4 regions of the Streptomyces africanus genome follow, and region 4 is predicted to be linked to each of the others. Evidence: riboswitches for the same ligand, from Rfam matches in the RefSeq annotation. Region 4 holds a riboswitch; each other region holds the start of a gene.
What was found. A riboswitch is a leader RNA that binds a small molecule or an ion and turns the genes downstream of it on or off. The one in region 4 is predicted to bind cyclic di-AMP.

Region 1 (7,617 bases), 1.3 Mb from region 4:
CGGGCCGTGTTGCCGCTCGCGGAGCGCCGGCGGGGCTTGCGGTGCGCTGCCACCTGGGGGCCACGTCCTTTCCTGCGACCGCCGACGGACGCGCAGGCCGCCAGGGGGAGCGGACGGCGGCCTGCGCGTCCGGCGGCGGCCCGCACAGGGGAAGCGGACCGCCGCAGGACCTTTTCGGCGGTGGTGTCCGACTGCCGCCCCTGGCCCGGGCGGCGGTGGGGAGCCGGGCACCTGGGTGAGGACGCTAAACCTCGCCGCGGCGGCCCGGTGGCGGGTGTGCGGAAGTGTCCCGAGAGGACCGGCGGTGACCGTATGCGACCGTGATCTCTTCTCGCCGACGTCGGCTCAACTCAGCGTGATGACCGATGCGCCGAATCATGCGGCGTGGTGCGGCGGACGGGTGCTATAGGGCGCATATATGCATCCGCCGGGCCGGTGTCGGGCGGCTGCGGAGCCCCTGATTAGGCTCCGGCCCCATGGACGTACTCATCCACCTCTTCGTCGGCCTCCACATCATCGGCATCGCCTCCCTCCTGGGCGGTTTCCTCACCCAGATGAAGGCGATGGGCGAGGGCACCGCCCGCTACACCCCCGCGATGCTGCACGGCGCGCTGACGATGCTGGTCACCGGTGTGATCCTGGTCGGCCTCAACCAGGCCGACGACCAGTCCGTGAACAACCTCAAGATCGGCGTCAAACTGGCCCTGCTGATCGTGATCCTCGGCCTGGTCTACGTGAAGAGGGACGACGAGAAGGTGGACAAGGGCCTGTTCGGCCTGGTCGGGGCGCTGACCACGGCGAACGTCTTCATCGCCGTGCTCTGGAGCTGACCCGGCCGGGCACGGCGTAGGCCCGGGACGAGGCGACCGCCCAGGCGGCGACCCCGAGCCACGCTGCCACCGAGACCCACAGCAGTACCTCCCCCAGGCCGTCGAGCCAGGAGACGTCGAGGGCGGCGGCGACGGCCAGCGCCGCCGTCGCCGTCTTGGCCCAGGTGAACACGGTCGCCCAGCGGCGGATGTCGGTGCGGGGCCGGGGCCGCAGGAACTCGGCGGCGAGCAGGACGGCGCAACCGGCCAGTGTGAGTACGAGGAGCACGACGGTCACGTTGCGCAGGGTGCCGCGGTCGTCGACGTTCCACAGGTACAGGCGCGCGCTGTCGGAGCTGATCAGCCGCGCCCCGGCCAGCGCCGAGAGGGCGAGCGCCCCGGCCACGAGCCAGTGGTCGCCGCGCCCCTCGGCCACCTGCCGCACATCGAAACGGGCCAGGGCGAGGACGTACAGCACGAGCCCCAGCCAGAACAGCACCAGAGCCGCGTGGGCGAGCCAGGCGGCCGACTCGGTGGCGGCGAGTGTGGCGCCGAGCACGGCGAGCCCCTGCGTGGCCATGCAGCGCGCGAACACCGTCCCGGGCCTGCGCCGCTCCCCGTCCTGCGCGGGGCGGGCCAGCGCCACGGGCCAGAGCAGGAGGGCCAGCACCAGCAGGGCCGCGGCCAGAGCCTGCGAGCCGACCGCCGAGAAGCCGGTGCCCAGGACGGCCGTCGCCGCCACGGTGGTGAGGGCCGCCGTCGCCACGGTGTCCACGAGGCCCGGCACCCTCGCGTACGACCGCAACTTCGTGCCGGCCAGCAGCAGCCGCAGGGTGAAGTCCACGGCGAGCATCAGCCAGGCCGCGCAGGCCAGACCGAGAGCGATACGGGAGAGGCCGCCGTACCCCGCCAGATCCAGACCGACGGACAGGGTGCCGGTCGTCAGCACGGCGGCGCTGGCGGACGGCGCGCGCTGCGCCCACCAGGCGGTGGAGGGGGAGGGGCCGGGCATGGGCCCGATGCTAGGAGGCGCCGCGCGCGTTGCGAGCGGGGCACGCGCGCGGGCGTCTCAAAAACGCGAGAGCACCCTCACGCGCGCGTGCCCTCCATGACGTACGGCCCTCAGGCCGGCCGCACCACGCTGTGGATCGCCGACTGGCCGTCGTAGTAGATCGACTCCTCGCGCACATAGGTGCCGGGCTTCGGGGCGTGGATCATCATGCCGTTGCCGATGTAGATGCCGACGTGGGTGACGTCGTCGTAGAAGAAGACCAGGTCACCGGGCTGGGCGTCGGCCAGGGAGACCGTGGTGCCGGCGTTGACCTGGTCGTAGGTCGTGCGCGGCAGGGTGACGCCCGCGGCCTTCCACGCGGCCTGGGTGAGGCCGGAGCAGTCGTAGGAACCGGGGCCGACGGCGCCCCAGACGTACGGCTTGCCGATCTGGGCGCGGGCGAAGGCGAGCGCCTTCTCGGCCTTGGTGGCGTACGAGGAGTCGGCCGGGGCCGTCGAGGTGGACGAGCCGGAGCCCGTCGACGAGGAGCCGCTGTCCTGCTGCTGGGCGGCCTGCTCCTGCGCCTGCTGCTGAGCGGCCTGCTGCCGGGCCAGCTCGGCGGCCTTGCGGGCGGCCTCCTGCTGCTTCTCCCGCTCGATCGCCGCGAGCCGTGCCTTCTCCTCGGCGGTCAGCTTCGACAGCAGTTCGCGCGCGTCGGCGAGCTTCCGCTGGACGGTGGCCTTGGCCGTCTTCAGGTCGCCCTGCGTCTCGGTGAGCGTCTCGAGGCTCTCGGTGGCCTCCTGGCGCTTCTTCATCGTCTCGGACTGCTGGGTGACGTAGTCGTCGACCGCGACCTTCTGACGGCCGGTCATCCGGCCCATCAGCTGGGTCTGGTCGAAGTAGTCCTGCGGGGTGTCCGCGAGCAGGAACGTCGCCGTGTCCGGGGCGGAGGCACCGGTGCGGTACTGGGCGGCGGCGAAGGAACCGAGTTCCTCCCGTGCCTCGTTGAGCTTCTGGGTGCGCTCGGCGACGTCGTCGAGGAGGGTGTCGACGCGCTTGCGCTGCTTGGTGGTCTTCTCCTTGGCCGAGTTGTACTTGTCGGTCGCCGACTCGGCCTGGCGGTACAGGTCGTCGACCTTCTTCTCGACTTCCTCGAGACTCGGCTTGTCATCGGCCTCGGGGGCGGCGTTGGCCGACTGGGACAGCAGGGCCACGGATGTGAGGGCCGCCGTTGCCAGGGCGGGGGTCCGTATGCCTGCGACGCGCGTACCAGCGGGACGCGACTTGCGGTGCGACGCCAAGGGAGGCGACTCCTTCCATGCTCCGCCTACCGGGTTAGCTGTCGGGTTCGGGCGGGTATATCGGAAGGGTTGCCCTACGGCCGTCTCCGCGAAGGGAGTCGGGCCGATTCACCCCAGAGTTCTCGGTTGGGTCCCCGGCTCCGGCTGCCGCTGCGGCACACCGGACTCGGCGGAGGCCGCGCGGCCCGGCGACGTTCGCCGGTGGGGGTCGTGCGGCCTGCCCGCACGGTAGCCAACTGGTGTGGCCCTTGTGAAGGTTGATGGGTGATATGCCCGATACATTTTCGTGACCTTATCCCGGAGCGTCGCCGAGAGTGACCGGTCAAGGGTGGTTGGTCACGAGTCGTCCATGATTGTGACGTCCGTAGCAGGCCGTGATCATGTGGGGATGCAGGGTGACGAGGGGGGTCTTTCGGCGATGTGCTCAGGGCGGCGGCGGGCTGTCAGTGGGGCGCCCTAGACTCGGAGAGCGATGAGCAGCCTCTTTGACGACAGCTTCCTGGCGGACCTCCAGGCCCAGCGGGGCCCCGCGGACGAGCCCCCGCCGCCACCCGAGGACGATCACGTACCGGAGCCGGTTCCGGACGATCTGTTCGGCGGGAAGTTCGACGTGCCCCCGGACCGGGACGCCTACTACCGCGACGGCGCCCCGCGCCCGCCGGTGGACACCGCCGCCCTCCTGGAGGGGCTGAACGACAACCAGCGCGCCGCCGTCGTCCACTCCGGCTCCCCGCTGCTCATCGTGGCCGGTGCCGGCTCTGGCAAGACCCGCGTGCTCACGCACCGCATCGCCCACCTGCTCGCCGAGCGGGACGTGCACCCGGGGCAGATCCTCGCGATCACCTTCACCAACAAGGCCGCCGGCGAGATGAAGGAGCGCGTCGAGCAGCTCGTCGGCCCGCGGGCGAACGCGATGTGGGTGATGACCTTCCACAGCGCGTGCGTGCGCATCCTGCGCCGCGAGAGCAAGAAGCTCGGCTTCACGTCCTCGTTCTCGATCTACGACGCCGCCGACTCCAAGCGCCTGATGGCCCTGGTCTGCCGCGACCTGGACCTCGACCCCAAGCGCTTCCCGCCGAAGTCCTTCAGCGCCAAGATCAGCAACCTGAAGAACGAGCTGATCGACGAGGAGGACTTCGCCGCCCAGGCCACGGACGGATTCGAGAAGACCCTCGCCCAGGCCTACGCGATGTACCAGTCGCGGCTGCGCGAGGCGAACGCCCTGGACTTCGACGACCTGATCATGACGACGGTCAACCTGCTGCGCGCCTTCCCGGACGTCGCCGAGCACTACCGTCGCCGCTTCCGCCACGTGCTGGTGGACGAGTACCAGGACACCAACCACGCCCAGTACGCCCTCGTCCGGGAGCTCGTCGGCACCACCGAGCACCCCGTCGACGTCCCGCCGGGCCCGGACGACGTCCCGCCCGCCGAGCTGTGCGTCGTGGGTGACGCCGACCAGTCGATCTACGCCTTCCGCGGCGCGACCATCCGCAACATCCTCCAGTTCGAGGAGGACTACCCGGACGCGACGACGATCCTGCTGGAGCAGAACTACCGCTCCACCCAGACGATCCTCAGCGCGGCCAACGCGGTCATCGAGCGCAACGAGTCCCGCCGCCCCAAGAACCTGTGGACCAACGCGGGCGCGGGCGCCACGATCACCGGCTACGTCGCCGACACCGAGCACGACGAGGCGCAGTTCGTCGCCGACGAGATAGACCGCCTCACGGACGCCGGCGAGGCGAAGGCCGGCGACGTCGCCGTCTTCTACCGCACCAACGCCCAGTCCCGCGTCTTCGAAGAGGTCTTCATCCGCGTCGGCCTGCCCTACAAGGTCGTCGGCGGCGTCCGCTTCTACGAGCGCAAGGAGGTCCGGGACGTCCTGGCCTACCTGCGCGTGCTGGCCAACCCGGAGGACTCGGTGCCGCTGCGCCGGATCCTCAACGTCCCCAAGCGGGGCATCGGCGACCGCGCCGAGGCGATGATCGACGCCCTCGCCCAACGGGAGAAGATCAGCTTCCCGCAGGCGCTGAAGCGCGTCGACGAGGCGTACGGCATGGCCGCGCGCTCCACCAACGCCGTCAAGCGGTTCAACACGCTGATGGAGGACCTCCGCACGATCGTCGAGTCCGGCGCCGGACCGGCCACGGTGCTGGAGGCCGTCCTGGAACGCACCGGGTACCTCGCCGAGTTGCAGGCCTCCACCGACCCGCAGGACGAGACCCGGATCGAGAACCTTCAGGAACTCGCCGCCGTCGCCATGGAGTTCGAGCAGGAGCGCGGTGAGGGCACGGAGACGCCAGGGGCTGCCGCCCCGGGGGGCACGCTGGCCGACTTCCTCGAACAGGTCGCGCTGGTCGCCGACTCCGACCAGATCCCCGACGAGGAGGACGGCGACGGCGTCATCACGCTGATGACCCTGCACACCGCCAAGGGCCTGGAGTTCCCGGTCGTCTTCCTGACCGGCATGGAGGACGGCGTCTTCCCGCACATGCGCGCGCTCGGCCAGACCAAGGAGCTGGAGGAGGAGCGGCGCCTGGCGTACGTCGGCATCACGCGCGCGCGGGAGCGCCTGTATCTGACGCGGTCCACCCTGCGCAGCGCCTGGGGTCAGCCGTCGTACAACCCGCCCTCCCGCTTCCTGGAGGAGATCCCGCCGGCCTACGTGGAGTGGAAGCGGACGGGAGCCACCGCGCCCGCGTCCTCCGGCCCGGTCTCCGGGGTGGCGGCCTCGCTGTCGTCGTCCCGCTCCCGTTCGTCGGCGTCGGGCGCGTCCGGTTTCGCCACGCGCCGGACCTCCGAGAAGCCGGTCGTCTCCCTGGCGGTCGGGGACCGGGTCACGCACGACCAGTTCGGGCTCGGCACCGTCGTGGCGGTGAAGGGCACGGGCGGGAACGCCGAGGCGACCATCGACTTCGGGGACACCAAGCCGAAGCGGCTGCTGCTGCGGTACGCGCCGGTGGAGAAGCTGTAGTCGTAAGAGACGAGCCCCCGTTCACTCGACGGGCGGGGGCTGCCGGGACGTTACGTCGGGTCGATGCCGTGGCTGCGCAGCCACGGGAGCGGGTCGATCGCCGAACCCCCGGCCGGGCGCACCTCGAAGTGCAGATGAGGGCCGGTCGAGTTGCCCGAGTTGCCCGAGCGCGCGATCGGATCGCCGGCCTTCACGGTCGTACCGGAGGGGACCGTGTAGGTGGAGAGGTGGCAGTACCACGTCTCCGTGCCGTCCTTCGCGGTGAGGATCAGCATGTTGCCGTACGCGCTGTTCCACTGCGTGCGGACGGTGCCGTCGGTCGCGGCCATGACGGTCGTGCCGTACGAGACGGGGAAGTCGATGCCGGTGTGCAGGGACATCCAGTTGATGCCGGACTGGCCGTAGTAGGCGCTGAGTCCGTGCCGGGCGACCGGCAGGGCGAACTTGGGGCGCAGCCGCTCCTTGCGGGCCGCCTCCTCCGCCGCGCGCCTGCGCTCGGCCGCCTGCTGGGCCTTGAGGTCGATGCGCTCCTGCGTACGGCTGGCCCGGTCGGCGAAGTCGTCGGCGCCGGCGGCGAGGCTCTGGAGCTGCGTGTCCAGCTTGTTGTTCGCGGCGACCGGTTTCACCGGCTGCGCGTCCGCCGCGGTCGTGTGCGCCTCCGCGGCGCCGTCGTCGGTGAAGGTGCCGACGGAGGCGGCGGCGATCCCCGCGACGCCCATCACACACGCCGAGGGCACCGCGATGGTCAGCAGCGCCGAGCGCTTGGGCGGCGTGCGGCGGCGGGAACGGGACCCGGCGCGCGCGGCCGCCCGTGAGCCGGCGCGCGGGCTCGCCTCTTCCTGGCCGTCCAGGAGCGGGGCCACGGTGGGCAGTTCGCCGGTGGCGGTCGGCTCGCCGCCGTCCGGGGCGGGGTCGTGGTAGGCGGCCCCGTCGGCTTCGTCGTAGGCGACCTGCTCGAACGTCGCCGTCTCGTGCTGCTCGAAGGTTTCGCCGTGCTGCTCGTACGCGTCGGGGGCCGGGGCGCCGGCGCCGTCGGTGTTCCACTGCGTGGCGTCGTAGGCACCGGTGTCGAAGGCCTGGGTCCCCCATTCCCACTGCTGGGTCTGGTCGGCCGGATTGCCCGACTGGTCGGGCTGGAGCCACGCACCCGTGTCCCACTGCCCGGTGCTGTCCGGGGAGGTGGCCTGCGGCGGGATGACCGAGAGCGGCTGCTGGGCGGCCGACCAGGACGTCGTGTCGTAGACGCCCGTGTCGTAGGCGGCGTGGTGCTGGGCCGCGTACGCGTCGTACTGCGGGTTCTCGTGCGTGCCGGTGGGCCAGTGGCCGGTGTCGTACGTGCCCGTGCCGTGGCCGCTGCCCGGCATGTCGCCGAAGAGGGGGTCGGTGGCGAACGTCGCGGTGGTGTGGCCGGTGGCCTCAAAACCGGTGCCGTCCGTACCGGTGGTGTCAAATCCGGTGGCGGCGTAGTCGCCGTACGTGGTGAAGTCGCCGTACTGGGCTTCCTGGGTGCCGTACGACGCGTGGTGCGCCGAGTCGGCG
Region 2 (7,617 bases), 2.4 Mb from region 4:
CCGGCCCGGGCGCGGTGTCTCGGGCGCGAGGGAGGCGTTGAGCCGTATCCGCGGGGAGGTGTTGATGATGCCGAAGGCGTTCGGGCCGATGATCCGCATGCCGTACGTGCGCGCCTGCCGCACGAGCGCGCGCTGGCGTTCGCGCCCCTCGGTGCCGCTCTCGGCGTACCCGGCGGAGACCACGACCAGCCCCTGCACGCCGTGTTCGCCGCACTCGGTGACGACCTCGGGCACGTGTTCGGCCGGCACGGCGACGACCGCGAGGTCGACCGGGCCGTCGATGTCCCGCACCGAGCGGTGGGCGGGGACCCCGTCGAGCTCCTTCTGTCCCTCGGGGAGTGCCCTGTTCACGGCGTAGAGACGGCCGGTGTACCCGGCGTCGCGGATGTTGCCGAGGACGCTGCGGCCGACGCCGCCCTGGGTGCGCCCGGCGCCGATGACGGCGACCGAGCCGGGCGCGAGCAGCCGCTGCACGGACCGGGCCTCGGCGCGGTGCTCGCGCGCGTACTGGACGGCGAGGGAGCGGTCGGTGGGTTCGAGGTCGAACTCCAGACGGACGACGCCGTCCTCGAAGCTGCGCTTCTGGGTGTACCCGGCGTCCGTGAACACCTTGATCATCTTGTTGTTGGCGGGCAGCACCTCGGCGGCGAAGCGGCGGATGCCGCGCTCGCGGGCGACGGCGGCGATGTGTTCGAGGAGGGCGGAGGCGACGCCACGACCCTGGTGGGCGTCCTGCACCAGGAAGGCGACCTCGGCCTCGTCGGCGGGTGCGGACGCGGGCGTTCCGTCCGCGCCGATCCGGTCGTAGCGTACGGTGGCGATGAACTCGCCGCCGACTGTGGCCGCGAGTCCCACCCGGTCCACAAAGTCGTGGTGCGTGAAGCGGTGGACGTCCTTGGCGGACAGGCGAGGGTACGGCGCGAAGAAGCGGTAGTACTTCGACTCGTCGGAGACCTGCTCATAGAAGCTGACCAGGCGCTCGGCGTCATCAACGGTGATGGGCCGGATGCGCGCGGTGCCACCGTCGCGCAGCACCACGTCGGCTTCCCAGTGGGCGGGATACTCGTGCCGGTCCGGCGAGGTCTGCATGGGCCCCAGAGTACGTCTGGCGTCTGACAACGGCGCGAGGCAGTCTGTGGAGGGCGTCAGTCGGGTCGAGGCCGCGATCCGACGGCACCCGGGGCGGTGCATCAGGACCGCTCCGGCAGCTTCACGTATGGGAAACTGGTCTAGACAACCCTGAAAACCGAAGGGCAGCAACACATGGCTGAGCGCCGCGTCAACGTCGGCTGGGCCGAGGGCCTCCACGCCCGCCCCGCCTCCATCTTCGTCCGAGCCGCCACGGCCGCAGGCGTCCCGGTGACGATCGCCAAGGCAGACGGCAACCCCGTCAACGCGGCCTCCATGCTGGCCGTCCTCGGCCTCGGTGCCCAGGGCGGCGAGGAGATCGTCCTCGCCTCCGACGCCGAGGGTGCGGACGCCGCCCTGGACCGGCTGGCGAAGCTGGTCTCCGAGGGTCTCGAGGAACTGCCCGAGACCGTCTGAGCGTTCTTCCGCGCCTGATCCGGTACACCTGGTCAGGCACACCCTGAAGGGCTCGTCCGAATTCATCGGACGAGCCCTTCGCCATTTCCGGTCGCGGGTCGTGAATTTCCCGTTCCCGGGCAGCAGAAATAATCCCCCGCGAATTACTTCCTCTTTGTATACGGCTCTTGTGTTAATGCCGCAGGCTCGCCGTGTTTACGGGATGTTGCGAGTTCCTCACACGCTCGGCCCGCTCCCCGGCGGAGCCGAAACGCAGCCGGTGCGCGGCCGTCGCGCGCTCGGTGTGCAGCGCCGTGACCGCCCGCGCGCGCTCACTGTCCCCGCGCGCCACCGCGTCCACGATCGCGCCGTGCTCGGTCCAGGCCTCCACGGGCCCGGCCGGCGCCTCGACGGTGTACATCCAGGCGATCTTGTGGCGGAGCTGGGTGAGCATCGAGGTCAGTGCGGGGCTGCCGGAGGCCTGTGCGAGCGTCTCGTGGAACCAGCCGCCCAGGGAGCGCAGGTCGTCGCTGTTGCCCCGGCGGGCGCGCTCCTGGCCGAGCCTGACCAGGCCGCGCAGGACCTTCAGATGGGCCTCGGTACGGCGCTGGGCCGCGCGGGCCGCGCCCAGCGGCTCCAGCAGCAGCCGCATCTCCAGCAGATCGGCGGCCTCCTGCTCGGTGGGTTCGGCGACGCACGCGCCCGCGTGCCGCCGGGTCACCACGAAACCCTCGGCCTCCAGGGTGCGCAGGGCCTCCCGGACGGGGACGCGCGAGACGCCGTAGCGGCGGGCGAGGAGTTCCTCGGTCAGCCGGCCGCCGCGTTCGTAGACACCCGCGACGATGTCGTCCCGGATGGCCGTGCACACCGAGTGCGCCGGAATGCGCATGACCGACCTCCGTTTAATCCCCGTGAAACGTCGACGAGTGACACGTGTTCCGTGACTCTATTGCAATGAGCCGGAATTTCCGACGGCGGACCGGAATCCAGGGATATTTTTTGGACAGCCGGGCGTCACAAACGCCGAAAGCCCCGGCTCGGGGAGCCGGGGCCTCGGGGAAGCGGAGTGGTGCGCCGTCAGACGCTCACGCCGTGCGAGCGGAGGTAGGCGACGGGGTCGATGTCGGAGCCGTACTCGGGGCTCGTCCGGGCCTCGAAGTGCAGGTGCGGGCCGGTGACGTTGCCGGTCGCGCCGGACAGGCCGATCTGCTGGCCGGGGGTGACCTTCTGGCCCACCGAGACGCCGATGGACGACAGGTGGCCGTACTGGGTGTACGTGCCGTCGTTCATCTTGATCACGATCTGGTTGCCGTAGGAGCCGCCCCAGCCGGCCTCGACAACCTCGCCCATGCCGACCGCGTGGACGGAGGTGCCGCTGGCGGCGTGGAAGTCGACACCGGTGTGGCTGCCGGAGGACCACAGGCCGCTGCTGGCCTGGTAGCCGGTGGAGACGTACGAGCCGGAGATCGGGGGCACGAAGGTGTTGAGGCGCTTGCGCTCGGCCTCGCGGGCGGCGCGCTCCTTGGCCTCGCGGGCCTTCTCGGCCGCCTCCTTGGCCTCCTTGGCCGCCTCGGCGGCTCGCTCGCGGGCGGCCTCCTCGGCCTTCTTCTTGGCGGCGGCCTCCTCGGCGGCCTGCTTCTGGGCGGCGGCCTGGGCGTCGATCTGCTGGGCCACGGTGTCGCCCATGGTGACGACGGGGGTGAGGCCGGTCTGCTCGACGGAGGGCTCGGCGGCGAAGGCCGGGGCGGCCACGGTGCCGATGACACCGGTGGTGGCGAGGGCCGCGACGCCCGCCGCGCGGGCCGTGCCGCGCTGCATGCGGCTGGGACGACGATGCTTCCCGGTGGCGCGGGTGAACGCCATGGAGTGCCTGGTCCTTTCCTTCCTTCTCGCCTACCGGGTTAGCTGACGGGTTCGGAGCAGGAAGGTCTCCTACGGACCCCCTCGCGGCTCGCGCGGGCGTCCGATTCACCCCAGGGACTGCGGTGGGTCCCCGGCTCCCCTGGCTCGCGCCGTACGGGGACTCGGCGATGACTGTCCGGTGCCGCGGGTGCGGCGCACTGCCTGACGAACAGCCCGGACGAACCTAAGCGGGTCCACTTTCAATTCCCAAACGGATCCGGGTTTTTGTAGCGCATCCCACAGGGCAGACACGCAACCTCCGCACTAATTCGGGCATAAAGGAGCCCTGGTGCCTTAGAAGACAACCAGGGCCCCTACGCGCGCGTGCCCCTACTCGGCGGCGACGACCGCGACTTCGCCGATGCCCAGGGCCTCGACCGGGCCCTTGATCTGCGCCGCGTCACCGACGAGCACCGTCACCAGACGGTCCACCGGGAAGGCGCTGACGGCCGCCGCGGTGGCCTCCACGGTGCCGGTCTCGGCGAGCTGCCGGTACAGCGTGGCCTGGAAGTCGTCGGGCAGGTGCTGCTCGACCTGGTCGGCCAGCGTGCTCGCGACGGCCGCCGCCATCTCATACTTCAGCGGCGCCACGCCGACCAGGTTCTGCACGGCGACGTCCCGCTCGGCGTCGGTCAGCCCCTGGGCGGCGAGCGTGCGCAGCACCGTCCAGAGGTCCTGGAGGGCGGGGCCGGTGTTGGGCGTGTCCACCGAGCCGCTGATGGCGAGCATCGCGGCACCGGTCCCGTCCGGGGCGGACCGGAGGACCTGGCCGAAGGCCCGCACCCCGTAGGTGTAGCCCTTCTCCTCGCGCAGCACGCGGTCCAGGCGGGAGGTGAGGGTGCCGCCGAGGCAGTACGTGCCGAGCACCTGCGCGGGCCACACGCGGTCGTGCCGGTCCGGGCCGATCCGGCCGATCAGCAGCTGCGTCTGGACGGCGCCGGGACGGTCCACGATGACGACCCGGCCCGTGTCGTCGGCGGTCACCGGCGGCACCGGGCGCGGCTCGGCCGCGGTGCCGGTCCAGGCGCCCAGTGTGTCGCCGAGCAGGGCGTCGAGGTCGATGCCGGTGAGGTCGCCGACGACCACGGCGGTGGCCGTGGCGGGCCTGACGTGCCTCTCGTAGAAGGCGCGTACGGCCGCGGAGTCGATCGCGGCGACCGTCTCCTCGGTGCCCTGGCGGGGCCGGGACATGCGCGAGTCCGCGGGGAACAGCTCCTTGGAGAGCTCCTTGGCGGCACGGCGGGCGGGGTTGGCCAGCTCGTGCGGGATCTCGTCGAGGCGGTTGCGGACCAGCCGCTCGACCTCGCTGTCCGCGAACGCGGGGGCCCTCAGGGCGTCGGCGATCAGGCCGAGCCCCTTGGCGAGCCGGGAGGCCGGAACCTCCAGGCTGAGCCGCACGCCGGGGTGGTCGGCGTGCGCGTCGAGGGTGGCGCCGGCGCGCTCCAGCTCGGCGGCGAAGTCCTCGGCGGAGTGCTTGTCGGTGCCCTCGGAGAAGGCCCGGGCCATGATCGTGGCCACGCCGTCGAGGCCGGCCGGCTCGGCGTCCAGGGGGGCGTCCAGCAGCACCTCCACGGCGACGACCTGCTGGCCGGGGCGGTGGCAGCGCAGGACCGTCAGGCCGTTGCCGAGCGTGCCGCGCTCGGGGGCCGGGAAGGCCCACGGCTTGGCCTCGCCGGCCTGCGGCTGGGGGTGGAAGTCCATCGTGGCGAGCTCGGTCACTTGGCCGCCTCCTCGTTCTCGTTCAGGGCCGCGGCTGCGGTGTCCTCGGTGGTGTCGGCGTCCTCGGCGGTCTCCGCGTCGCCGGTCTCGTCGGCGACGGGCTCGTAGACGAGCACCGCGCGGTTGTCGGGCCGCAGACGGGCCTTGGCGACCTCCTGGACCTCCTCGGCCGTCACCTCCAGTACGCGCTGTACGGCGGTCAGGGCGAGCTGCGGGTCGCCGAACAGCACGGCGTACCGGCACAGTTCGTCGGCGCGGCCGGCGACCGTGCCGAGCCGGTCCAGCCACTCGCGCTCCAGCTGGGCCTGGGCGCGCTCCATCTCCTCGGCCGTGGGGCCCTCCTCGGCGAACCGGGCGAGCTCCTCGTCGATGGCGGACTCGATGACCGGGACCTCCACGTCACCGGACGTCTTCACGTCCAGCCACCCCAGGGAGGGCGCCCCGGCGAGCCGCAGCAGGCCGAAGCCGGCCGCCACGGCCGTACGGTCCCGCCGCACGAGACGGTTGTACAGGCGGGAGGACTCGCCGCCGCCGAGGACGGTGAGGGCCAGGTCGGCCGCGTCGCACGCGCGCGTGCCGTCGTGCGGCAGCCGGTAGGCGGCCATCAGGGCGCGCGCCGGGACCTCCTCCTCGACGACCTCGCGCAGCTGCTCGCCGATGACCTCCGGCAGCGTGCCGTCCCTGGGGGCGGGCTTGCCGTCGTGCCCGGGGATGGAGCCGAAGTACTTCTCGATCCAGGCCAGGGTCTGCTCCGGGTCGATGTCACCGACGACGGAGAGCACGGCGTTGTTCGGCGCGTAGTAGGTGCGGAAGAACGCGCGCGCGTCCTCCAGGGTGGCCGCGTCCAGGTCGGCCATCGAGCCGATCGGGGTGTGGTGGTAGGGGTGGCCCTCCGGGTAGGCGAGGGCGGTCAGCTTCTCGAAGGCGGTGCCGTAGGGAACGTTGTCGTAGCGCTGCCGGCGCTCGTTCTTGACGACGTCGCGCTGGTTCTCCATCGACTCGTCGTCGAGCGCCGCCAGCAGGGAGCCCATGCGGTCGGCCTCCAGCCAGAGGGCGAGCTCCAGCTGGTGGGCGGGCATGGTCTCGAAGTAGTTGGTGCGCTCGAAGCTGGTGGTGCCGTTCAGCGAGCCGCCGGCGCCCTGGACGAGCTCGAAGTGGCCGTTGCCCTTGACCTGGGCGGAACCCTGGAACATCAAGTGCTCGAAAAGGTGAGCCAGGCCGGTACGCCCCTTGACTTCGTGGCGCGAGCCGACGTCGTACCAGAGGCACACCGCCGCGACCGGGGTCAGGTGGTCCTCGGAGAGCACCACGCGCAGGCCGTTGGCCAGGCGGTGCTCGGTCGCTGTCAGGCCCCCGGAGCCTGCCTGGGCTGTGGCCGTGTGACCCATGGGCATGTACGTCCCTTCGATCGCGGCGCGGTCGATCAAACCGCGGTTTTCCTGGCGAGTCCTGCCACTGTATGCAAGCGTGCGGGGCCCTGGTGAAGTTCCCGGGGGGCGTACGCGCAGAGCGAGAGGGGGAAGCGTCCGGGGGCCGTGTGCGGTGGTGACGGCGGGCCCGGCCCGGGGCCGGCGGAAGACCGGCGGGAAACCTCGGACCGGCCGGTGCGCGGCAGTCCTCCGGCAGCGTCCGGTTCCCCCGCCCGGACCCGGCGAGCGGCGCCCTCGGCCCGCCTGCGAACCTCCGCCGGGCGGCCCGTAGACCGGGCCCTGGTCCCGGTTGTCAGTGCGGCGGTCCACAATGGTCGGCGTCAGATCTCGTTCACGCTTCAGCAAGGAGCCGGCAGCGATGGCCCGCCGCAGCACGAAGACCCCGCCGCCCGACGACTCGTACGAGGAGAGAATCCTCGACATCGACGTCGTCGACGAGATGCAGGGCTCCTTCCTCGAGTACGCGTACTCGGTCATCTACTCCCGCGCCCTGCCCGACGCGCGCGACGGCCTCAAGCCGGTGCACCGCCGCATCGTCTACCAGATGAACGAGATGGGCCTGCGCCCCGAGCGCGGGTACGTCAAGTGCGCCCGTGTCGTCGGCGAGGTGATGGGCAAGCTGCACCCGCACGGCGACGCGTCGATCTACGACGCCCTCGTGCGCATGGCCCAGCCCTTCTCGATGCGTGTCCCCCTGGTCGACGGCCACGGCAACTTCGGCTCGCTGGGCAACGACGACCCGCCGGCCGCCATGCGGTACACCGAGTGCCGGATGGCCGAGGCGACGAGCCTGATGACGGAGTCCATCGAAGAGGACACCGTCGACTTCAACCCGAACTACGACGGCCAGGAGCGGGAACCGGTGGCGTTGCCCGCCGCATTCCCGAACCTCCTGGTCAACGGGGCCTCGGGCATCGCGGTCGGTATGGCCACGAACATGCCGCCGCACAACCTGCGCGAGGTGATCGCCGCCGCCCGCCACCTGATCAGGTACCCGAACGCCGATCTCGACGCCCTGATGAAGCACGTCCCGGGCCCCGAC
Region 3 (7,617 bases), 3.6 Mb from region 4:
CGGGGCCATGTCGACGGCCCGCGGAACCTGGTCCGCCACGATCTGGTCGAGGAGCTTCCCGCGCACGGCGAGGTTGGTGTACTGGAAGTCGCCTTCTGGCCGGCGGTCGGCGAGCAGGACGGCGAACCGGTCGGCCCAGCCGACGAACGCCCCGTCGGGGCCGGGATCACCGACGCCCTCGGTGAAGCTGTCCCCCACCGCCACGTACGACCCGATCACTGCTCTGCTGTCACTCTTCGAATCGTCTGCCACAGCAGCACATGATTCACCTTCGAATGTGACTTACGCGACCGTAGGAAGGGGTTGACGGACGGTGAGATAAGCCACTCCTAAAGTGTTCACCAACTCCGGAATAGGCCACCCGTCAGCGATGTCGGGGGGTCTGTCGCCACACCCGGAATCCCGCGATCCGGAAGTGACTCCACACGGTCCGGAAGCCGAAGTGCCCACCCGTGTACGGCTCCGGATCGCTGTAGTCGAACACGAGCCTCCCGTTGTTCCACCACCGCACCGTCGAACCGTCGGAGACGATCCGCACCCGGTTCGGCTCACCCGGCACCAGAAGCGGCTCGGTGTAGTCGTAGATCAGGGGCCGGACACCGGGCTCCCCGACGTACCGCCGCAGCCGGGTCGTGGTGTTGTAGTTGGCCCCGAAACCGGCGTAGTACGTCGTCAGGTGGTCGTACTCCTCCAGCGCCCCACCGCGCGGCGTGGCGAAGAGATCTCCCGGGGAGCGGACGTCGGTCGCGTTCCAGAAGTTGTTGAGGTCCGAGACCCGGTCGTTGACCCCGCCCTCGGAGACAGGCGTGGCGGTGTACTCAAGGACGTACGGGCCTTCGAGCCGCCGCCTGAACCACACGGTCGCCCCGCTCGGCACGTCGATCTCCAGAACGCCGCGAGAGGCGGTGACGGTGCCGCCGTCCTGGAGTTCGGTCGCCCACTGGCCGAGGCCGTGGCAGAAGTCGTCATGGGCGATGAGGCGATGGCGCCGGGGCGCGGCGTACGCGGCGCCCGTCGGAACGAGGGCCGCCAGGGCGGCTCCGGCGGCCAGGCCTGCGAACGCTCTACGAGTGGTCGGCACGGGACACGTCTCCTCGGGGATCCGCCTGGAAGGCTCCAGAAAGCGCTTGCACTCCGGTCGGGATCACTCTGTCCCAACTGCCGCCCGCTGTCGATCCCTTGGCCCGATCAGCACCCGCACACACCGAAGGCCGGACCCGGGGATCGGGGTCCGGCCTTCGGTCGCGTGTCAGGCGGGTGGTGGTGCGGTCGGTCAGCCGACGGAGACGCCGTGCGAGCGCAGGAAGGCGACCGGGTCCACGTCCGAGCCGTAGTCCGGCGTGGTGCGGATCTCGAAGTGCAGGTGCGGTCCCGTCACGTTGCCGGTGGCGCCCGACAGTCCGACCTGCTGCCCGGCCGTCACGGTCTGGCCGGCCGAGACGGAGAGCTGGGACAGGTGGGCGTACTGGGCGTAGTAGCCGTCGGCGAGCTTGATGACGACCTGGTTGCCGTACGCGCCGCCCCAGCCGGCGGAGACGACCGTGCCCGCGCCGACGGCCTTCAGCGAGGTGCCGGTCGGGACGACGAAGTCGACACCGGTGTGGTAGCCGCTGGACCACATGCTGCCGGCCATGTGGTACGGCGTACCGACGGTGGCACCGGTCACCGGGAGAGTGAAACCACTGGAGTTGCTCTCGGCGGCGGGCTTGGCGGCGGCCGGCTTGGCGGCGGTCTCCGCCTTCGGGGCCGACTCGGCGGCGGACGGCTTCGGGGCCGAGGCCTTCGGCGCGGACGGGGCAGAGGCCTTCGGGGCGCTCACCGCCTTCTTGCCGATCGCCAGCCTCAGCCCCGGGTGGATCAGCGACGGGTCGTCGCCGACGGCGTCACGGTTGTCCGCGTAGAGCTTCTTCCAGCCCCCGTCGACGTTCTGCTCGTCGGCGATCTTCGCGAGACAGTCACCGGCCCGCACGGTGTACGAGCGGGCGCCCGTGGCCTTTTCGGCGGCCTTCTTCCCGGCGGCCGGAGCGGACTGGACGGCCTTTTCCGGAGTCGACTGCGGGGTGGCGGCATGGGCGCCGGCGGCCCCCATGAGCGGAAGGGCGAGAGCGGCCCCACCGGTTCCGGCGACGGCGATGGAGCGGGTGAAACGCTGGGACTTCGGGCGGCGGTGCTTACCCTTCGCGGGCATGGCGAATTCCTCTCCGTCGCCTGCGAGGTGAGCTGTCGGGTGCGGACTGGAGATGCCCGGCCACGCGGAGGCGCGGCTTAACCCCAAGCCGTTCCGGGAACCGGAACAGGCGTCTTACCTGTGGGTCCCCCGCTCCTGCCGTACGTCGGGTCAGCGTGTGGGGCTCCGGGCGGCGGCAGGATTAGGCGTCCGTCCGGATTGGTGTGGAAGGTAAGCGACCAGGACGCAAAGGAACAAGCTTGCGGTTGCCTCTGACGGCGTTTTTCTTGACGCGCCGACACCTTTTCCGTCACGGAGCGTGGATTACCGATCTCCCGCATCCCGCAATACCCCTGAATAACGCCAGAATTACGTGCACATGGCAACAACACATCGTCACGAATATGACGATGCTCACGCACCCCGACCTCATCTCCTTTACAGTCGGGGCACGTTATGCCTAAATACCCGAAGCGCTCCCTATTCGGACAGAAGGGCTACTTGCGCTTAAGTCGGACGACAGTGGCGTCCAGATCCCCGCGCAGACCGACCCGCAGCCCGTGGTGGAGCAGCACGGCACCCCGGTGAACTTCGCCCGTTTCGAGGCATTCGTACGATGCCGCGGGGTCGAGGCCCCGCAGCCGGAGCGCCGGAACGGGCTCGCCGTAGCGCTGCGCCTGGAGCCAGGCGAGGACGACGGTCTTGTCGCCGAGGGCGTACTGCACGGCGCTCAGGCCACCCTCCGGCGGGCGCAGCCGGTACAGGTCGCCGCGCTGCACCACGGGCCTGATCTCCTTGTAGAGCTCCACCCAGTCCCGCGCCTCGGCGAGGTCCCGCTCCGTCCACTTCGTGAGGTCGCCGCCGACCCCGAGCACCCCGGCCATGGCGCTGACGAACCGGAACCGCAGGGAGCTGGCCCGCTGGTTGAGCATGGCGTTCGGGCTGTCGGTGACCCAGGCGGCCATGACCCGGGCCGGGTGGATCTGGCTGAAGCCGTGCTGGATCGCGAGCCGGTCGAGCGGGTCGGTGTTGTCCGAGGTCCACACCTGGTCCGTGCGTCCGAGCACGCCGAGGTCGATCCGGCCGCCGCCGCCCGAGCAGGACTCGAAGGCCACTTGGGGGTGGGCGGCCCGCAGCCGGTCCAGCAGGCCGTACAGGGCATGGACGTGGTCGACCCACAGCCGCTGCGGGTAGGGGTCGTCCGGCCAGCCTGCGTCGGTGAAGCAGCGGTTGAAGTCCCACTTGACGTAGTCGATCGGGGCGCTGGACAGGAGCCCGTCGAGCTGCTCCCAGAGGTACTCCTGGACGCCCTCGCGGGCGAGGTTCAGTACGAGCTGATTACGGAACTCCGTCCGCTTTCGTCCCGGTTGGTACTGCACCCAGTCCGGGTGTGCGCGGTACAGGTCGCTGTCCGGGTTGACCATCTCCGGCTCGACCCAGATGCCGAACTGCATACCGAGGCCGTGCACGTGCTCGGCGAGCGGCTTGAGGCCGCCCGGGAAGCGGTCGGGGTTGGGGGTCCAGTCGCCGAGTCCGGCCCGGTCACTGGTGCGCGCCCCGAACCAGCCGTCGTCGACCACGAACAGTTCGACGCCCATGGCGGCGGCCCGCTCGGCGAGCGCCCGCTGCTGCTCCTCGGAGATGTCGAACTCGGTGGCCTCCCAGGAGTTGAACAGCACCGGCCGGTCCTGGTCGGCGTCCGGGATCACGTACGTCCGCTGGTAGGCGTGCCAGGCGCGGCTGGCCCCGCCGTGGCCGCCGTCGCTCCACAGCCCGGCGAAGACGGGGGTCGTGTACGACTCCCCCGTGCCCAGCATCAGCAGGCCCGAGTCGTCGTACCCGGCCCCGCCGGTGATCTGCACGCGTGCGTCCGGGAGCTGGGCGACGGCGATCCGCCAGGACCCGGACCAGCCCAGGGCGCATCCGTAGACCTCGCCGTGCTCCTCGGTCGCGTCGGTGTCGAGCGCGACCCAGGGCAGGTGCTGGTGGCCGGTGTGGCCGCGGCGGCTGCCGATGACCTTCTCGCCGTGGGTGAGGCCGGAGCGTTCCAGCCGGGACTCGGCGCCCCAGCGGCCGTGCAGCTGGGACAGCCGCCAGGTGTCGCGGTCGGGCAGGGTCCAGGTGGCGGAGTCGGCGCGCAGCACCTCGACGGCGGGCCCGTGGTTGTCGAGGGTCACCCAGCGTTCGACGACGTCCGTCGAGGGGGGCATCCGGTAGTGCAGCGTGATGGCCAGGCCGCCGTCGCGGAAGCGCAGCCGCAGCTCACCGTCCTCGGTGTCATGACCCTCGTAGGTCCACTCCGTGCCGCGCCGCTCGCCGGTGCGTACGGACAGGGCGGGCCGTGCGAAACGAGGGCCGCCCTCGACCGGATACTCCTCGCGCCCGTCGAGCGGTGACTCGAAGGGCCAGTAGTCCGGCAGCGGCCGGACGGCGAGGGCCTCGGCGTCGGCGAGGCCGATCCGGGCGCCCCAGTGCAGGTGCAGCAGTTCGTCGCGGTCGGTGACATGGACGGCGTAGCTGCTGGCTGGCCCGGAGAGCACCCATGTACGACCGTCTTCGGAGATGTCCAGCATCAAGGCCTCACAGATTCGAACAGGCCCGATCAGGTGCGACCAGGCTCCGACATCATCAAGGGCCGCGGGGGCTCCCGGCAACGCCTGTGGACAACTCATTGCCCCAGGCAGGCATGTCGTATCGTCGGGTGGTGCCCGTCGACGAGCCGCGTCGGCGGCGCCGAAGGGGAGGAGCCCTCGTGACACAGCAGGTCCCGTCGACCGAGCCCGAGCTGGCCGGAGTGCGCAACTTCCGCGATGTGGGCGGACTGCCGACCGTGGACGGGCGGCGGGTGCGACAGGGAGTGCTGTTCCGCAGCGGCCACCTCGCCCATGCGACCGGGGAGGACGCCGCCTTCCTGGCCACCCTGGGCCTGCACACGATCTTCGACTTCCGCAACGCGGCCGACCAGAAGCTCGAAGGGCCGGACGTCGAGCTGCCGGGCGTGCGCAATGTGAACCTGCCGCTGAGCGACCCCGCCGACGGCGCCGAGTTCTGGAAGATGGTGCGCGACGGCGACCTGGACCAGCTGCGCGCGATCCTCGCGGACGGCAAGGGCGCGGACCGGATGATCGCCTCGTACCGCACGATCATCCGGAGCCGCACGGCCGAGCACTCCCGGGTGCTGCACGCGCTCGCCGAGGACAGCGTCCCCGCCCTGATGCACTGCGCGGCGGGCAAGGACCGCGCGGGTCTGTCCATCGCGGTGACGCTGCTCGCCCTGGGCGTCGAGCGCGAGGCGATCGTCGACGACTACCTGAAGTCCAACGCCAAGCACCGCCGCTACAAGGTGCACCGCAGCAGCTCCGCCGCCTCGGCCTATTCCCCCGAGGTCATGGAGCTGCTCAACCCCCTGTTCGACGCGCGCGCCGAGTACCTGACGGCGGCCTTCGACACCATCGAGGAGACCTGGGGCGGCGTCGACGCCTATCTGGAGAAGGGGCTCGGGCTCACCCCGCAGACCCGGGAGCGGCTGCGCGAGCGGTTGCTCGACTGACGTACGGCGGCGGCCCGGCGGCTACTTGGCTCCGACCTCGAACAGCAGATAGACGAAGGCCGCGAAGACGTGCCCCACGACGAGGTAGATGAACAGCCGCACCCACAGGGCGCGGGGGAACTTCTCCTCCATGTCCTTCACGGCGTGTCTCCCGGGGTGGGGCCCAGGCACAGGGCGGCCGTGGGGCTCTGCAGGAGGGTGTGGACGAAGAGCAGTTCGACGCCGTCCGGGTCCTGGGCGGCGATCCGGTGCGGAGTCAGCGAGTCGAAGTGGGCGCTGTCTCCGGGCGCGAGCTGGTGCGTGGTGTCGCCGAGGCGCAGCCGCAGCCGTCCCCGCAGCACATGGAGCCACTCCTCGCCGGGGTGGACGCGCACGATGTCGCCCTGTGAGCCGTACGGGACGTGGACGCGCAGGGCCTGCATCCCGCGCCCGGGTGCGCCGGCCTGCCAGTACGTCCAGCCGCCCGCCGCGGTCGGTTCCATGTCGGCGGCGCGGATGACGGCGTCCCGGGCGGCGGGCGTCTCGCCGAGCAGCTCGGCGACCGTCGTACCGTAGATCCGGGCGAGCGCGAGCAGCATCGGCAGGGAGGGCTGGCGCTGCCCGGTCTCCAGGCGGGAGAGGTGGGCGGGCGACAGCCCGGCGGCGCGCGCCGCGGCCTCCAGGGTCAGAGAGGCCTGGCGCCGAAGCGACCGCAGTTGCGGCGCGACGGCGGGCAGCGCATCCGCTGCCTGGTCAGCGGACGGGGCGGCCCCGGAGGACCGCTCGGTCTCGGAGGAGCTCATGCCTCCATTCAGCCCGAGCCTTGCCCCACCGGCAAATTTCTTGCCTCAGAGGCAAAAACTCAGCGGTTCGCCACCGCCTGTTTGACGAGCGTCTTGCCGAAATCCCACATCAGGCCCCCGTCGTGCGCGTCGTCCATCACGGCCGTGAAGGCGTCGACGAACCGGTCCACCTCCCGCTCGCCGATGATCAGCGGCGGGATCAGCTTGATCACCTCCATGTGGTCGCCGGAGACCTGGGTGAGGATCCGGTGCTTCTGGAGCAGCGGTACGACGACCATCTGCGCGAACAGCCCCTTGCGCGCGGCCTGGAGCACGGCCCAGCGGCTGCGCAGCTTCAGCGACTTCGGCCGGCCGAACTCGATGCCGATCATCAGGCCCCGCCCGCGGACGTCGGCGAGCATCTCGTACTTGTCCGTCAGCGCCGCGAGCCGGGATCTGAACAGTTCCCCGGTGGTGCGGACTCCCGCGACGATCTGCTCGTTCTCCATCACCGACAGCACCGCCAGGCCCGCCGCCATGGCCTGCGCGTTGGACCCGAAGCTCGCCGAGTGGACCAGCACCCGGTCCATCGACGAGTAGACCTTCTTGAAGATCCAGTCCTTGCCGAGTGTCGCGCCCACCGGCACATAGCCGCCGGAGAGCGCCTTGGCCACGCACACCAGGTCGGGTTCCACCCCCTCCTCGTGCTGGTAGGCGTAGAAGTCGCCGGTGCGGCCGAGGCCCGTCTGCACCTCGTCGGCGATGAGCAGCGCCTTGTGCCGGTGCAGCAGTTCCTGGGCGGCGAGGAGATAGCCGGGCGGGGCCTCCAGCACGCCCTTGCCCTGGATCGGCTCGACGATCAGGGCGGCGACGTCGCCCTTCCTCAACTCCCTTTCCAGCGCGTCGAGGTCGCCGAGCGGTACGGCCGTGTCGGGCAGCAGCGGGGCGAAGCCGTCACGGAAGCCGGACTCGCCGTTGACGGAGAGGGAGCCGGTGGTCAGGCCGTGGAAGGCGTGCGCGCAGTACAGGATCCTGGGCCTGCCGGTGACGTACCGGGCGAACTTCAGCGCTCCCTCGACCGCCTCCGTGCCGCTGTTGCCGAAGAACACCCGGTCCAGGTGCGGACTGTGCGCGAGCAG
Region 4 (7,617 bases):
GCCGCTGTTACGGGCGGCTGGTTGGGTCGGTCCCGCCGGGCGGGTCGGTCCCGCGAGTGGGGTCGGCCGCGTGGGTGCGGTGACGCCGGTCGGTCCGGTTGGCCAGGTCGGTGCCGTCATCTCCGTGGGTCCGGTCGGTCCGGTCGGGCCGGTCATCTCTGTGGGTCCGGTCGGTCCGGTCATCTCCGTCGGTGCGGTCACCTCGGCCGGTCCCCTGGGACCGGTCATCTCGGTCGGTCCCGTCGATCCGGGCACCCCGGTCGGTCCCATCGGCCCCGTCACCCCCGTGGGCCCGGTCACCCCGCTCAGCCCCGCCGGCCCCCTCACCCCCGTGCGCCCAGTCACCCCACTCGGCCCCGTCGACGCGCGGCTCCCCCGCGCCCCGTGCCGCCAGAAACCCTCGCAACCCCCGGCTCAGCGCCACCCGTTCCGCCGGTTCCATCGCCGCCAGTGCCGTGGCCAGAGCCCGTGCCCGGCGGCCGGCGACCTCGCCCAGGACGTGCTGCCCGTGCGTGGTGAGCCAGAGCTGTACCTCGCGGCGGGTGCCGGGGTGCAGGGTGCGTTCCAGGAGGCCGGCCGCCGCCAGGCGGTCGCAGAGGCGGCTGGCCGTGGGGAGGCCGATGTCCAGCCGGTCCGCCAGGGCCGTCAGGTTCAGGCCGGGCGCCGCCTCCAGGGTGCGCAGCGCCCGCAGCTGGTGCAGGGACAGCCGCAGGGACGCGTCCTGGGCGGCGACCGACCACAGGGCCGTCAGGCTCTCCACGGCGTCGGCGATCTGTGCCGCGAGGGCCTCCGGGCCATCACCCCGTCTCCTCGCCCGGGGGTCGCCGGGGCCGCCGAGATCGGTCACGAAACGGTCACTTTCCATAAGCTCCGGGTACTGCAGAGGTCGCCCTCTTTCAAAGGCTGTACCCGATGAGCCGAGGGACAAGCCGCCCCGTTCGCGCACCCGGCCGGGCCGGGAGGCTCAGCCCGCGCTGAGCCCCGTCAGCGCGGCGAGCGGCAGCGTGTGCTGGGTCTGGAGGACCTTCGCGCGCAGGTACCGGACGTTGTGTGCGGTGGTGAAGACGCCCGTGGGGACGCGGTCGCGGACGGCCACGCCCAGGTCGCGCAGCTGGGCGGCCTTGTCGGGGTTGTTGGAGAGCAGGTCCAGCTCGCCGATGCCCAGGGCCCGGAGCATCTGGGCCGCCGCCGTGTAGTCGCGGGCGTCCTCCGGCAGCCCCAGGGCCGCGTTGGCCTCGTAGGTGTCGAGGCCCTCGTCCTGGAGGGCGTACGCGTCGAGCTTGTTGTAGAGGCCGATGCCCCGGCCCTCCTGGCGGAGGTAGAGGAGCACGCCGCCGCGTTCGGCTATGCGCTCGACGGCCTCGCGCAGCTGCGGGCCGCAGTCGCAACGGGCCGAGCCGAACACGTCCCCGGTCAGGCACTCGGAGTGCAGCCGCACCAGCGGAACCGGGCCGGGCTCGCCCAGGACGACGGCCACGTGCTCCTGGCCGTCGGCCAGGCCGTGGAAGGTGACGACTTCGGCGTCGACCTCGTAGCCGTCGTGGAAGCGCAGCGGGACCCGGACGCGGGAGCGCGGGGTGGCGAGGACAGCGGGGGTGTCGGGCATGCGGGGCCTCCGGGTTCCGTTCCTGTTCGGCTGCACAGCCGTAGGCTTGCAGTCTGCTTCAGATTTGAAGCAGATCCACGTCCGGAACCCTACCCTTGCTTTAAATTTGAAGCAACGAGAAGCGGTGAGATCGAGGTCCGCAGTGACGTGAGTCACGAACAGGCTGTCGAGGACCTCCGCCGCCACGGCACGTCGTCCGACGCCGGCCGCGCCCCGTCCTCCTGGAGCCCCTGCGCGATCGCCGTGGAGATCTCCTCCAGTTGCCCCACCTGCTCCTCGCTGAGCCGGTCGAACAGGAAGCTCCGCACGGTCTCGACATGCCCGGGCGCCGCCCGGTCCAGCACGGCGAACCCGTCGTCCGTCAGGGCCGCGATGCTGCCCCGCTTGTCGTGCCGGCAGGCCTCGCGCCGCACCATGCCGTCCTTCTCCAGCCGTGTCACCGCGTACGTCAGCCGGCTGCGGGTGATCTTCAGCCGCTCGGCGAGATCGGTCATGCGCAGCCGCCGCTCGGGGGACTCCGACAGGACGGACAGGATGGAGTAGTACAGGTGCGGCATGCCGGCGTCCTGCTGGAGCTGCCGGTCGATCGCGTCCTCCAGGAGTGAGGAGGCGGCGATGTACGCGCGCCAGGCGCGTTGCTCCTCAGGGGTGAGCCAGCGAGTCGTCATGCCGCCAGTGTAGGTTTGTTTCAAACTTGAACCAAGCCCGCCCGTCAGTCCGCCGTCCGCCGTCCGCCGTCCGCCGTCCGCCGTCCGCCACAAGTTTCCACGAGCCGGGAGCGTCGATGCCCCATCCGTACGTCCTGCTGTCCGCCGCCGTCTCCCTCGACGGCTACCTGGACGACACCGGCCCCGAACGCCTGCTCCTGTCCAGCCGGGCCGACTTCGACCGGGTCGACGAGGTCCGGGCGTCCGTCGACGCGATCCTGATCGGCGCCGGCACCGTCCGCGCCGACAACCCGCGCCTGCTGGTCAACTCACCCGAGCGGCGCGCCGCCCGCACGGCCGCCGGCCGGCCGGAGTACCCCCTCAAGGTCACGGTCAGCGGCTCCGGCGACCTCGACCCGGCGGCACATTTCTGGCACACCGGCGGACAGAAGGTCCTCTACACCACCGACAAGGGCGCAGAACGCGCCCGTGCCCTCGGCCTCGCCACCGATGCCACCGATGGCACCCATGCCACCGATGCCACCGACGTCGTCCCGCTCGGCGCCGACCTCGACTGGCGGCGGCTCCTCACCCACCTGCACGACGTCCGGGGCGTACGACGGCTCATGGTCGAGGGCGGCGGCCTGATCCACACCCAGCTCCTCACCCAGGGCCTCGCCGACGAACTCCAGCTGGTCCTCGCCCCGCTCTTCGTGGGCGACCCCGAGGCACCCCGCCTCTTCGGACCCGGCGGCTACCAGTCCGGGCGGCTCCGGCTGCTGGAGACCCGGCGGATCGAGGACGTCGTCCTCATGCGCTACGAGCCGACCGCCCCCGGCACCGGCCCCCTGCCCGCCGCCGCCGACCACCACTGGCTGGCCCTCGCCTGCGAACTGGCCGCACAGTGCCCGCCGTCGGACACGGCGTTCAGCGTCGGCGCGGTGGTCGTCGCGGCCGACGGCACGGAACTGGCCCGCGGCCACTCCCGCGAAGGCGGCGATCCGGTCGTGCACGCCGAGGAGGCGGCCCTGGCCAAGCTCGACCCGGCCGACCCCAGGCTCGCCGGCGCGACGGTCTACAGCAGCCTGGAGCCCTGCGCCCGCCGGGCCTCCCGCCCCGCACCCTGCGCCCGGCTGATCCTCGACGCGGGCGTACAGCGCGTGGTCACGGCCTGGCGCGAGCCGGACACCTTCGTGGCGGACGCCGACGGCAGCGGCCTCCTGGCGGCCCGGGGAGTGGAGGTCCTCGTCCTCCCGGAGCACGAGGAGCAGGCCAAGGCACCCAACCGACACCTGCCGCGCCGCCGCTGAGCACCGGTGTGCGCGAGCGGTCCCGCGGATGGCGTACACTGGAGTCACAACGACGCGGGGTGGAGCAGCTCGGTAGCTCGCTGGGCTCATAACCCAGAGGTCGCAGGTTCAAATCCTGTCCCCGCTACTGAAGGCCGAGGGCCGGAATCCGAAAGGGTTCCGGCCCTCGGTGTTTTCTCTGGGCTCGCCATTACTGTCGGTGAGTGAATCGCACCGCTTCGCATCACAACTGACGCACCGTCAAAACCCGTGAGTCACTTACGCAGCGGTCAACTCGCCCGTTTTGGACCGGTCATGGGAGATTGGTCCGCGCGAAAAAGGTTAATGATCAAGCGGAACCGCTGGAATACCCACCGCGCGTCTATTAACGTTCGATAACGCAGCGCGGTCGTCCCAGCCGTCACAGAAGGCGGCTCCGTGCGCACGCGCCGAATCCCGAAAGGGAACCGGGGAACCACCACTTGGGGTGAATCGAGCGGATGCCGCCGTGGAAGCACGGCCGGTATACGCGCGTAGGAGACCTTCCTGCTCCGAACCCGTCAGCTAACCCGGTAGGCGAGAAGGAAGGAAAGGAGTACGCCCACGTGGCGTCCAACCGGCCTGCCCCCGCGGCCCCGTCCGCGCCGAACCAGCGCGACACCGAAACCTTCGGCTACGGCGGTCAGCACACCGACGAGGGCCCGTTCCAGGAATGGAACCCCACCGCGGAGTCCATCCGCCCCATCCGTGGCCGGCATCGCGTCACCAAGCAGCGCGGCGGAGGACTCGCGCGCAGCTCCACCGTCCTGGGCGTCGGCGTCATAGCCGCCGTGGGCGCGGGCGGCATGGCCAGCGCCCAGACCGGCAAGCCGCCGGTGTCGATCTCCGTTCCGGACCTGCCCTCGGTGGGTTCCCTCATCTCGGACGACGACACCCCCGAAGGCTCCGCCACCCCGCTCAGCGACCTCGCCACGGCGTCCGCCGACACCGAGCAGGGCACCTCCGGCGCCGGTGAGGCACTGCGCGCCCGGATCATGGCGCAGGTCGAGCACCAGCAGGAACAGATCGAGACCAAGGCCGCGCAGGACTCCGCCGAAGCCGCCCGGAAGGCGGCTGCGGAGGCCGCCGCCAAGGCCGAGAAGGAAGCCAAGGCCAAGGCCGCCGAAGCCAAGAAGAAGGCGGAGGAGGAGGCCCGGAAGAAGGCCGAGGCCGAGCGGCTCGCCGCCCTCGCCAAGCAGTACACGCTGCCCACCTCCGCGTACACCATCACCTCGACCTTCGGTCAGGCCGGCGCCTACTGGTCCTCCGGCTACCACACCGGCCTCGACTTCGCCGCCCCCACGGGCACGCCCATCAAGGCGGTGCACAGCGGCACCATCACCGAGGCCGGCTGGAACGGGTCGTACGGCTACAAGACGGTCCTGACCCTCGATGACGGCACGGAGATCTGGTACGCGCACCAGTCGTCCATCGGCGTCAGCGTCGGCCAGAAGGTCAGCACGGGCGACGTCATCGGCCGCGTGGGTGCGACCGGCAACGTCACCGGGGCGCATCTGCACCTCGAGGTCCACACCGGAGGGTCCAACAGCGGCATCGACCCGATGGCGTGGCTGCGGGGCAAGGGCCTGAACATCTGAGCGCCGGCGTTCCGGGCTTCCCGCGGGGAGTTCGTGCGGGGAGCGTGCAGGGGGCGGTCACGGGACTTTTGCGTCCGCTGTGGAATGCGTCTCCCCCGTACGGCCGTTGACACGAAGCATGACTTCTCTTCGCAAGCTCGGCTCCTCCGACCTCGAGGTCTTCCCGCTCGCCCTCGGCGGTAACGTCTTCGGCTGGACCGCCGACGAGGCACAGTCGTTCGCCGTCCTCGACGCGTACACCGCCGCCGGCGGCAACTTCGTCGACTCCGCCGACGTCTACTCGGCGTGGGTGGACGGCAACCAGGGAGGCGAGTCCGAGACCGTCCTCGGCAAGTGGCTGACGTCGCGCGGCAACCGCGCGGACGTCGTCGTCGCCACGAAGGTCAGCCAGCACCCCGAGTTCCAGGGCCTGTCCGCCGCCAACATCAAGGCCGCCGCCGACGCCTCCCTGCGGCGCCTCGGCACCGACTACATCGACCTCTACTACACCCACTTCGACAAGCCCGACGTGCCGGTGGAGGAGATCATCGGCGCGCTCGACGAACTCGTGACGGCCGGGAAGGTGCGGCACATCGCCGCCTCCAACATCTCCGCGGAGCGGCTGCGGGCCTCCCTGGAGTTCTCCGACCGCGAGGGGCTCGCCCGGTATGTGGCCCTCCAACCCCACTACAACCTGGTCTCCCGCGACACCTACGAGGGCGAGCTCCAGGACCTCGCCGCGCGGACCGGCCTGGCGGCCGTCCCGTACTACGCGCTCGCGTCGGGCTTCCTGACCGGCAAGTACCGCCCCGGCACGACCGTCGACAGCGCGCGGGCGGGCGGTGCCGCCCAGCACCTTCAGACCGAGCGGGGCCGCCGGGTCCTCGCCGCCCTCGACGAGATCGCCGCGGCCCACGACGTCCCCGCCGCCACGGTCGCCCTCGCCTGGCTCGCGGCCCAGCCGACGGTGGTGGCGCCCATCGCCTCCGCGCGGACGGTGGAGCAGCTGCCCGCGCTGCTCGGGGTCGGGGAGCTGACGCTGACGGACGCGGAGCTCGGGCGGCTCACGCAGGCTTCGGCCTGAGGGGCTCCTCCTACGACCGGTACGGGTTGTACGCGGGGTAGGCGGGGTACGGCGCCGGTGTCGCCGGACAGCCGTACCCGTACGCCCCGTGCACCGGCCAGGGCGGGGCCGCCACCGGTACCGGAGGGGCCGTGATCCGCGCGGCGTAGTCCAGCGCGGGGCGAGCCGCCTCCCGGCGGCGCCACAGTTCCTCCAGCAGTTCCCGTTCCCGTACGACGAAGTCGGCACCGGCGCGGCCGCGGCGGCCCCGGTGCCGCAGGAACGCCAGGGACGTCGCGTACGCCTCGTACCGCGCGACCTCCCGCGCCGCCGCCCGGCCCGCGTGGCGGCGGGCGTACTGGCGGGCGATCCGCCGGGCCCGCATCGAGCCGAGCGCGTACGGCTCGACCGGGGACAGCCACCCGGCCACCGCGTAGGCGGGCAGCTCCGCCCGTACGGTCTTCAGCTCCCGCTGCCGTGTCCAGATCACCAGCCACGTCAGCAGCCCGAAGATGGGCACCATGAACGCCGCGTACACGGCGAAGAACCCGTACTCGCCGAACGCCGACGAGCCGTTCCACATCGCGTGCATGCCCATCGCGAGCAGCAGCCCGGAGAGCGGGAAGGCGACGCGGCGGACGTGCTGGCGGTCCGCCGCGAGCGCGGAGACGCCGAAGCCGATGCCGGTCAGGACGGTGAAGAGCGGGTGCGCGAACGGCGACATGATGATGCGCACGAAGAAGGTCGCCGCCGTGACGGAGGCGATGCCGGTGCCGCCGGTGAGCTGGTCGGTGCCGAAGGCGGTGCCCAGGTAGAGGATGTTCTCCGTGAACGCGAAGCCGGTGGCGGTGACGCCGGCTGTGACCACTCCGTCGAGGATGCCGGTGAAGTCGCGGCGGCGGAAGAGGAAGACCAGTAAGACGGCCGCCGCCTTGGCGATCTCCTCGACCACCGGCGCTATGACGGTCGCGCCGAGCGTGTCCGCGCTGGACGGATCCGCCGTGGCCGTCGCTATCCATCTGGTCGCGAAGCTGTTGGCGACGATCGCTATCAGCGCCGCCGCGCAGGCGCCCCAGGCGAAGCAGAACAGCAGGTTCCGCCAGGGGCCCGGTGCGACCCGGTCCAGCCAGCGGAACGCGGCTATGAGCAGGGGCACCGGGAGCGTGGCCAGCCCCAGCCCGACCAGGAACCCCTCCGTGCCGGTCTCTTCACGGACCAGGGCGAGGATGACGAGGCCGGATATCGCGAGCAGCGTGGTCGGCGCGCCGTAGCGCACCCAGGTGCGCTGCCACCAGTGGGCGTGCCGCAGGGGGCCACCAGTGGGCGCGCCGCCGGCGGGTGCGCCGGTGAAGGGCGCGCCGGTGGTGGGGCCGCTGGGATACGACGTGTGTGGGGG

Region 1: it holds a riboswitch for cyclic di-AMP, as region 4 does, so the genes downstream of both, QF034_RS25055 (C40 family peptidase) here and QF034_RS19010 (M23 family metallopeptidase) in region 4, are expected to answer to the same signal.
Region 2: it holds a riboswitch for cyclic di-AMP, as region 4 does, so the genes downstream of both, QF034_RS30255 (M23 family metallopeptidase) here and QF034_RS19010 (M23 family metallopeptidase) in region 4, are expected to answer to the same signal.
Region 3: it holds a riboswitch for cyclic di-AMP, as region 4 does, so the genes downstream of both, QF034_RS35320 (M23 family metallopeptidase) here and QF034_RS19010 (M23 family metallopeptidase) in region 4, are expected to answer to the same signal.

Annotation. Positions count from the first base shown of each region.
Region 1 covers NZ_JAUSYP010000001.1:5,367,295-5,374,911, forward strand. The annotation lists gene QF034_RS25040 (C40 family peptidase) at 1-53, opposite strand, end outside; gene QF034_RS25045 (hypothetical protein) at 477-830, shown strand; gene QF034_RS25050 (SLAC1 family transporter) at 808-1,821, opposite strand; gene QF034_RS25055 (C40 family peptidase) at 1,932-3,101, opposite strand; cyclic di-AMP (ydaO/yuaA leader) riboswitch at 3,110-3,283, opposite strand; gene pcrA (DNA helicase PcrA) at 3,574-6,078, shown strand; gene QF034_RS25065 (M23 family metallopeptidase) at 6,129-7,617, opposite strand, start outside.
Region 2 covers NZ_JAUSYP010000001.1:6,522,972-6,530,588, reverse strand. The annotation lists gene QF034_RS30270 (bifunctional acetate--CoA ligase family protein/GNAT family N-acetyltransferase) at 1-1,089, opposite strand, end outside; gene QF034_RS30265 (HPr family phosphocarrier protein) at 1,264-1,545, shown strand; gene QF034_RS30260 (GntR family transcriptional regulator) at 1,718-2,413, opposite strand; gene QF034_RS30255 (M23 family metallopeptidase) at 2,602-3,387, opposite strand; cyclic di-AMP (ydaO/yuaA leader) riboswitch at 3,401-3,564, opposite strand; gene QF034_RS30250 (M16 family metallopeptidase) at 3,757-5,145, opposite strand; gene QF034_RS30245 (M16 family metallopeptidase) at 5,142-6,539, opposite strand; gene QF034_RS30240 (DNA gyrase/topoisomerase IV subunit A) at 6,934-7,617, shown strand, end outside.
Region 3 covers NZ_JAUSYP010000001.1:7,694,853-7,702,469, reverse strand. The annotation lists gene QF034_RS35330 (SGNH/GDSL hydrolase family protein) at 1-219, opposite strand, end outside; gene QF034_RS35325 (DUF6250 domain-containing protein) at 365-1,081, opposite strand; gene QF034_RS35320 (M23 family metallopeptidase) at 1,274-2,188, opposite strand; cyclic di-AMP (ydaO/yuaA leader) riboswitch at 2,193-2,354, opposite strand; gene QF034_RS35315 (alpha-galactosidase) at 2,665-4,740, opposite strand; gene QF034_RS35310 (tyrosine-protein phosphatase) at 4,920-5,717, shown strand; gene QF034_RS35305 (DUF6126 family protein) at 5,739-5,858, opposite strand; gene QF034_RS35300 (helix-turn-helix domain-containing protein) at 5,855-6,499, opposite strand; gene QF034_RS35295 (aspartate aminotransferase family protein) at 6,559-7,617, opposite strand, start outside.
Region 4 covers NZ_JAUSYP010000001.1:4,106,375-4,113,991, reverse strand. The annotation lists partial or broken gene QF034_RS19035 (MarR family winged helix-turn-helix transcriptional regulator) at 368-847, opposite strand; gene QF034_RS19030 (GTP cyclohydrolase II) at 965-1,606, opposite strand; gene QF034_RS19025 (MarR family winged helix-turn-helix transcriptional regulator) at 1,759-2,274, opposite strand; gene QF034_RS19020 (dihydrofolate reductase family protein) at 2,391-3,563, shown strand; tRNA gene QF034_RS19015 (tRNA-Met) at 3,617-3,690, shown strand; cyclic di-AMP (ydaO/yuaA leader) riboswitch at 3,980-4,136, shown strand; gene QF034_RS19010 (M23 family metallopeptidase) at 4,148-5,179, shown strand; gene QF034_RS19005 (aldo/keto reductase) at 5,298-6,242, shown strand; gene QF034_RS19000 (PrsW family intramembrane metalloprotease) at 6,253-7,617, opposite strand, start outside.